DNA from 2 places in the Pseudoalteromonas galatheae genome. Region 1 is predicted to be linked to the other one. Evidence: predicted binding sites of a transcription regulator. Region 1 holds the regulator's gene; the other holds the start of a gene.
The links. The regulator sigma-54, encoded in region 1, starts transcription at its own class of promoters, with help from an activator protein. The targets are predictions, from matches to a motif close to GTTGGCACGNNNNTNGNNT.
Positions count from the first base shown of each region.

Region 2: a site for sigma-54 is predicted at 1,591-1,609, ahead of glnA (glutamate--ammonia ligase). Genes of this name have one in related genera too.

Region 1 covers NZ_PNCO02000001.1:3,312,026-3,316,350, forward strand. The annotation lists gene lptA (lipopolysaccharide transport periplasmic protein LptA) at 1-351, shown strand, start outside; gene lptB (LPS export ABC transporter ATP-binding protein) at 351-1,076, shown strand; gene CWC29_RS14730 (RNA polymerase factor sigma-54) at 1,123-2,622, shown strand; gene hpf (ribosome hibernation promoting factor) at 2,652-2,939, shown strand; gene ptsN (PTS IIA-like nitrogen regulatory protein PtsN) at 2,941-3,399, shown strand; gene rapZ (RNase adapter RapZ) at 3,392-4,258, shown strand; gene CWC29_RS14750 (HPr family phosphocarrier protein) at 4,259-4,325, shown strand, end outside.
Region 2 covers NZ_PNCO02000001.1:3,935,207-3,939,531, reverse strand. The annotation lists gene CWC29_RS17515 (ABC transporter ATP-binding protein) at 10-732, shown strand; gene CWC29_RS17510 (hypothetical protein) at 759-1,241, shown strand; gene glnA (glutamate--ammonia ligase) at 1,668-3,074, shown strand; gene CWC29_RS17500 (DUF4124 domain-containing protein) at 3,341-3,847, shown strand.

The sequences.
Region 1 (4,325 bases):
CTAGAGGTTCACCGCCGCGCAGAGCTTGGTACAAATAAACAGCTGCTTGTTGCAACTGGCAGCCCTGCCACTTTTAGCGAACGTCAACCTGATGGCAACTTGCTAGAAGCCAAAGCAAATGAAATCCGTTACGACGTAGCTAAAGGAACCCTAGTGATTTCTGGCGATGCGGAAATCAATCAAACAGGGCAAAAAATCAATGCGCAAGTCATCACCTACGACATTGAAAAGCAATTGATCAGCGCTGAGCGCTCAGATCAAGAAGATTCCCGTGTAAGAACCATACTTGTTCCTGTAGATGACAAAAAAGACGCAAAAGATAAAAAAGCGCAGGAAGAAGGTAACAATTAATGAGCGAGCTCAAAGCAACGGGTTTAGCAAAGAGTTATAAAGGTCGTGAAGTCGTCAAGAATGTTGGCTTAAGTGTCCAAGCTGGCAGTATTGTAGGTTTGTTAGGCCCAAATGGCGCAGGTAAAACCACTACTTTTTACATGATAGTAGGATTAGTACCAAGCGATAAAGGTTTTATTCAGATTGATGGCGAAGACATCACTTTACTACCGATGCATAGCCGCGCGCGACTTGGCATTGGCTATCTTCCGCAAGAGTCTTCAATCTTTAGAAAGCTCACGGTCTATCAAAATTTAATGGCGATTTTAGAAACTCGAAAAGACTTAACTAAAGTTGAAAGAGAGGCTGAGCTAAATGAGTTATTAGATGAATTTAATATTCAACATATTCGCGATTCACAGGGTATGGCATTATCGGGAGGCGAAAGAAGACGGGTAGAAATTGCTCGCGCTTTAGCTGCTAATCCCAAGTTTATCCTGTTAGATGAACCTTTTGCTGGTGTTGATCCAATTTCGGTGTTAGATATAAAGACAATCATAGAGCACCTAAAAAACCGCGGTATCGGTGTATTAATCACCGATCACAACGTAAGAGAAACACTAGACGTATGTGAAAAGGCCTACATCGTTTCACATGGTGAGTTAATCGCTGCAGGCACGCCAGAACATGTTTTGGCAGATCAAACCGTAAGAGATGTCTACCTAGGCGAACAATTCAAGCTATAGTTAAGACGTAGTATTAATAACTGTTAAAAAGGATTGTTAGAGATACATGAGGCAATCATTACAGCTGCGCATGGGGCAGCAACTTACAATGACTCCACAACTGCAACAAGCTATTCGCTTGCTGCAGCTTAGTACATTGGATCTGCAACAGGAAATACAAGAAGCATTAGACAGCAATCCATTATTGGAAGTGGAAGAAGGTGATAATACTGACGGCGAAAATGCTGACCAACACGGCCAAGAAAAGAGCAGCACTGAAGATAATCAAAATTCAGGCGATGAAGCATCAGTTAGTGACTATGAGATAGACTCAGATACCGCCATGAGCAAAGACACGGTGAGCGATGATCTCGCCATGGATGTCACTTGGGACGAGTATATGAGCGCAGCTCCAGCCGCCAGCTCAGGTCCACTCCCTGATGACGATAATGTTTATCAAGGGGAAACCTCTGAATCTCTCCATGATTATCTCATGTGGCAACTTGAGTTGACTCCATTTAGTCCAACAGATAGAGCTATTGCGATTGCGATTATTGAAGCGGTCGACCTGTCAGGCATTTTAACACTCTCTTGCGAAGACATTTTAGAGAGCATTAATGACGAAGATAGCGAAGAGCCTATTGAGCTAGATGAAGTCGAAGCCGTACTCAAACGTATTCAGCTTTTTGACCCTGTTGGTATCGCTGCGCGTAGTTTACAAGAATGCTTATGTATTCAGCTAAACCAATTCGCCCCAGATACGCCATGGATTGCCGAAACGAAAATGATCCTGACAGAGCATATTGATTTGCTTGCCAGCCGTGACTATCGAACTTTGGCTAAGAAAACGCGCCTTAAAGAAGCCGATCTCAAAGAGGTGATGACGCTAATTCATAGTCTTAACCCAAAGCCTGCGGCAAGCATTATTCATGAAGAACCTGAGTATGTGATCCCTGATGTATCGGTGAAAAAAGTAAAAGGTCGTTGGGTCGTAGAGCTAAACCCTGATGCTATGCCTAAAATAAGAGTAAACGATCACTACGCTGCGATGTCTAGAACGGCGAAATCCAGTACGGATAGTCAGTTTATTCGCTCTCATTTACAAGAAGCAAAATGGTTTATTAAAAGCTTAGAAAGCCGAAATGATACTTTATTAAAAGTTACCAATTGCATTGTGCAACAACAACAGGCATTCTTTGAACATGGCCCCGAAGCAATGCGCCCTATGGTGCTAAATGATGTTGCTGAAATGGTTGAGATGCATGAGTCCACAATTTCCCGTGTGACAACACAAAAATATATGCATACACCTCGGGGAATATTTGAGCTGAAGTATTTCTTCTCTAGCCATGTAAGTACAGAAAATGGAGGTGAGTGCTCTTCCACAGCAATTAGGGCACTTATCAAAAAGCTGATAGCTGCAGAAAATACCGCGAAGCCATTGAGTGACAGCAAAATTGCAGATATCTTAGCTGAGCAAGGAATTAAGGTAGCGAGACGCACGATTGCAAAATATCGTGAATCCCTAGCCATTCCACCGTCAAATCAGCGTAAAAGTTTGATATAAGACGTAAAACCCAAGAAGGAAAAATGCTTATGCAACTAAATCTAACTGGTCGCCATGTAGAAATTACTGACTCATTAAGAGACTATGTCACCAACAAGTTTGCGAAGCTAGAAAGGCACTTTGATCATATCAATAACGTGCATGTGATCCTAGATGTCGAGAAGCTAGTACAAAAAGCAGAAGCAACATTACACGTAAACGGCGGCGAACTATTTGCATCAACAGAGCATCAAGATATGTATGCCGCAATTGATGGCCTTATCAACAAGCTAGATCGTCAAGTTATTAAACACAAAGAGAAGCTCACTCGACACTAAGATGAAATTAAGTGAATTAGTGAACAAGGACTGCAGTAAAGCTGCGGTCCTTTTTAATAGCAAAAAACGTATTTTAGAATACATCAGCGAACTGGCTCATAGTCAAATTCCAAATACCAGTCAGCATGCTATCTTGGACGCTTTAATGGCGCGAGAGAAATTAGGTAGCACTGGGATTGGTAAAGGCATTGCTATTCCTCATGGACGACTTGAAGGGTTAGATAAAATCCTTGCAATGGTACTTGTCAGTGAGCAAGGGATCCAGTTTGAAGCCATAGATAAGCAGCCGGTCGATATTTTTGTCGCATTCATCGTACCTGAAGGTGATAATCAACAGCACCTGAAGACCTTAGCGGCGATTGCTGATACACTCCAAGACAAGTCTTTTTGCAAAATGCTTAGGCAAGCAAAAAGTGATGATGAGTTATATGCAGTGATCCAAGGTGAATTTGATGAGTGATGAAGAAAAAGGACTCGAGCTTATCATTATCAGTGGCCGATCTGGCTCTGGTAAATCTGTAGCGCTTCGAGTATTGGAAGATTTAGGCTACTATTGTGTAGATAATATTCCAGTCAACTTACTGCCCTCTTTAGTCCGTAGTGTTTCCGACAATTATAATAAAATTGCAGTGAGCATTGATGTTAGAAACTTGCCTAAAGAACAAGACGAGTTTAATGACATTCTTGAGTACTTACCAGGCTTCGCCAAACCTACCCTGTTTTATTTAGACAGTGACGATCAAACCCTGATAAAACGCTTCTCAGAAACACGCCGTTTGCACCCGCTTTCACTGCATAACCTCCCATTAGATGTTGCAATTAAGAAAGAACGAGAATTATTAGATGTATTGATCACTCGCGCCGACTTCCTCATTGATACTACAGGCCTGAGCGTTCATCAACTTGCTGAAGATATTCGCGAAAAAATCTTAGGTAAAAAAGACAAACAACTCATTATTACCTTTGAATCTTTCGGCTTTAAACACGGTATTCCAAAACAAGCGGATTACGTTTTTGATGCGCGCTTTTTACCCAATCCACATTGGGAACCTGAGCTTAAGCCGCTCACGGGCCTAGATCAGCCAGTCAAAGACTATTTGTCGAGTCACAGCATCGTGCAAAAGTTTACTTGGCAAATTCAAACCTTTGTACAAACTTGGTTACCACACTTAGAACGTAACAATCGCAGCTATCTAACAATCGCAATAGGATGCACTGGAGGGCAGCACCGTTCGGTATACCTCGCACAAACCATAGGCGAGCGTTTTGCTAAAACCCACCCTAACGTCAAAATTCGTCATCGTGAGCAAGAGGGTTAAATGTTAGAAGATACGTTTTTAATCCAGAACAAGCTAGGTCTGCATGCCCGAGCTGCGACGGTTCTTG
Region 2 (4,325 bases), 620 kb from region 1:
GATACGATTATGAAAGAAACTATTTTAACCATGTCAGGGATCACCAAAGTTTTTAGTACCGAAGAAATGGAAACTCACGCATTGCGTGGGATTGACTTGGAAATATATAAGGGCGATTTCGTGTCAATTTGTGGCCCTTCTGGATGCGGTAAATCTACCCTGCTGTCAATACTTGGCCTGTTAGACATGCCAACAGATGGTAGCTATAAAATTGAAGATCTTGAGGTTAGCCAATTAACTTTAGCGGCGGCTGCACATATTCGAAACGAAAAAATTGGCTTTATCTTTCAGTCATTTAACTTAATTGATGAGCTGACAGTATACGATAATATCGCGCTGCCATTACGTTATCGTAAAAACCCAATGAGCAATGCCGATATTGATCACGCAGTAATGAGCTGTCTGACAAAAGTAGATATGGCACACCGCGCAAAACATCGCCCAAACCAGCTTTCAGGTGGGCAACAGCAAAGGATTGCTATTGCCCGCGCACTCGTCGGTAACCCCGCATTACTGCTTGTTGACGAACCTACAGGTAACCTTGACTCAAAAAATGGTGATGCCGTTATGGACATGTTGAAAACGCTAAACCTAGAAGGGACGACATTATGTATGGTGACGCACGACCCTAGATATGCCGATATGGCGACACGCAAACTACACCTTCTAGATGGCAAAATACTAGCCCCTCAATCACACACTAACGCCAACGCAGTCGTTGACACGTTCTAGTCCATGATGGAAACGAGGAAAGTAATATGCTTGTCAAAGACATGAGTGCCAGTCTGTACTCTCTGAGTAAAGTAAAAGTATTTACCATCACGATTATCTCTACGCTAGCACTCACACTAGGTACGCTCGTGGCGATGTTTAATTTAAACTTTACTATTCTCTCTGCGCCGTTGCCTTACCCCAATGCAGAGCAGCTTTACGTTTCAAAAGCAGTGCACTATATCAAGGATAGGGTGGAGTTTGATGATTTCACTCCGATACCTATGCTGCTTGAGATCTATGAAAATGAAAAAACGCCGGAGTCGCAAACCGCCCTATTTGGCTATTCCGAAGAGGTGATTAGAAGTAAAGTTGAAACGCCACAAGTCAATACCACTTACATCACCCCTGAATTTATGCCGATGCTAGGATTTACTTTTCACTTAGGTCGTGGACCGAGCGCAGACGAAGGCCTTAATTCAATGCAGCCAGTCGCGGTATTGTCCTATCAAGCTTGGCAAAAATATTAGCCGCCAGCGGGGTTGTTACTAAGCCCGCATTATACTCGCTGAGAAGTAACTAGCTTCGATAAAATTAACTCCCTGAAGGCAGGGCGCCTCCCTCAAGGCGCCTTGCTTTTTTTATTAAAACACGACCCCTGATCCCAGCTATCGAATTAAATTAATTTTTGCTTTGTTGCGCTTCATAATCTATACCAATACTCCAAACACTTACTCGAAGATAAAGTGACTATCACAGGGAATTGCTTGCACCAATATTGCGCACCATCATGAAACATTTACGCACCAAATTAGTGCAACAAGCTAATCCTTAAATTTCCCAAAAGTTAAAAATCAATATTTATCAAAAACTTAAAAATATGGCACAGATCAAGCTTACTTGTGTGCAATTGCAGTACATTGCAGCAAAAAATAACCCAACGAGTCGGAGGACACATGTCACAATCGGTTTTAGATTTTATTAAAGAGCACGACGTAAAATTTGTCGATTTACGTTTCACAGATACAAAAGGTAAAGAACAACACGTATCGATCCCACATCATCAAGCCGATGAAGACTTCTTTGAAGACGGCAAAATGTTTGACGGCTCATCTATCGCTGGTTGGAAAGGCATCAACGAATCCGACATGGTACTTATGCCTGACGCAGAAAGTGTCAAGCTAGACCCATTCGCAGAAGAAACAACACTTATCGTTCGTTGTGACGTAGTTGAACCAAACACACACCAAGGCTACGAGCGTGACCCACGTTCAGTAGCTAAACGCGCTGAAGAGTTCATGCGTTCAACGGGTATTGCAGACACCGTATTATTCGGTCCAGAGCCAGAGTTTTTCTTGTTTGACGATGTTAAGTACAAAACTGATATGTCTGGTTCAATGTACAAAATCGATTCAGAAGAAGCGTCTTGGAATTCAGACAAAGACTACGAAGGTGGTAACACAGGTCACCGTCCTGGCGTAAAAGGTGGTTACTTCCCAGTAGCACCGGTAGATTCGTCTAATGATTGGCGTGCAGCTACTTGTTTAGTACTTGAAGAGATGGGCCACGTTGTTGAAGCACACCACCACGAAGTAGCAACTGCTGGTCAAAATGAGATTGCGACTCGCTTTAATACTATGGTAACCAAAGCAGACGAAATCCAAGAGATGAAGTACGTTATCCACAACATGGCGCACCTATACGGTAAAACAGCAACCTTTATGCCTAAGCCAATCGTTGGTGATAACGGCTCAGGTATGCACTGCCACCAATCACTTGCTAAAGACGGCAAAAACATCTTCGCAGGCGACAAGTACGGCGGTCTATCTGAAGAAGCGCTTTACTACATTGGTGGTATCATTAAGCATGCTAAAGCAATCAATGCATTCACTAACCCAGCAACAAACTCTTATAAGCGTCTAGTACCAGGGTTTGAAGCGCCAGTTATGCTTGCATACTCAGCACGTAACCGCTCAGCATCAATCCGAATCCCTGTGATCCCATCAGAGAAAGGTCGTCGTATCGAAGTACGCTTCCCAGATCCTGCGGCTAACCCATACCTAGCTTTCGCAGCGCAGTTGATGGCAGGTCTTGACGGTATCCGCAACAAGATCCACCCTGGTGATGCAATGGATAAAGATTTGTACGACCTACCAGCAGAAGAAGCAGCAGAAATCCCAACGGTTGCTGCATCACTTGATGAAGCGCTTGCTTCTCTAGATGCTGACCGTGAGTTCTTAACTCAAGGTGGCGTATTCACTGATGACCTAATCGATGCATATATCGCACTTAAGTCGAAAGAAGTTGAAAAATTAAACATGACAACTCACCCAGTTGAGTTCGAAATGTATTACAGCGTTTAATCGCTATCCAACTACTGCGCTCAGTGCTGCGGTATTGAGCTTGTAGAGCCAAAACTCGTTATGCGTTTCTGGCACTCTTAATCATATGTGTTCTCAAGCCCGTAATTACGGGCTTTTTTGATGAAATTCAAAAACTTAAATAAAGTCCATTTTATGTTCTCATTATGGGAATTATTCATTTGTAACTCGCAATTCCAGCTGCTCTATACTAAAGTATGAACAGTGGTTTACTGTGGAGAGTTGTGGTGCGTCAGTGGTTTCTTATAATGTCGGTTAGCATGACGCTAGCCCTAACAAGCATTGATGCTGCAGCAGAATCCAATCCAAAAATCTATCGCTGGAAAGACAAAAATGGCCATTGGGTTTATTCGGATGTCCCACGACTTGGATCAAAAGAAGTCAAACTTAACGCTAACGCCTTAACCATGCCAAGTGTTGATACCCAAATCCTCGAGCAAGTTGATACCGCGCCAACTATCCGATATACAGCCAAAATCACTTCTCCAGAGCATGAACAGACAATCCGCGACAATAGTGGCAGCGTATACGTGACGGGCACAGTAGAACCAAGATTTACCCAAGGGTTGAGTGTCCAACTGTTTCTCGACGGTGTAGCGACAGGTCCAAAACAAACGAATACCCAGTTCGCTTTACGTGGCATCAATCGCGGCGAACATTCTTTGGTTATCAAAGTGTTTAACCAAAAGGGAACGTTAGTTGCCCAAAGCGATACCCAGAAATTCTTTTTGCACCGAAATACCGTGAATAATTAATGGTTTATTTTCTACTTACACTGGCTTTCAACTAGTAATTGTAAACACGCCATGCTTATCCCCTCTGGTATTAGAGAGGCTGAATTTGACAACTCAAGATGGTCAATCCACAACCTTTGCTCACCCACCTGGACTTGATAGTAGACTTCAGCCTTTGTTTGCAATAAATATTTATCTCGCCAGCTAGGTTGAACGACTCGCATTACACCTGTAAGGGTGGTTTTCTCGCCATTCGTCGCTCGATGTAAATTAGCGGTGTGAGGAGGGAAGCAGCCTGTATACTCGGTAACATACCTAGTGCCTTGAAAGTCACAACCGCTCATACAAATAGCGATAAAAAGGCTCCCCCCGCAGGCACAAGCTAGATGTATTTTTTGACACAAAGCACTAGGGCCTGTTGACCTTTGCTGTTTGATTTTTGTTCTCCTGAGTGTGTTTTGATCGCGACGCTCGACTTGCCGCCTAGTAATCTAAGCAA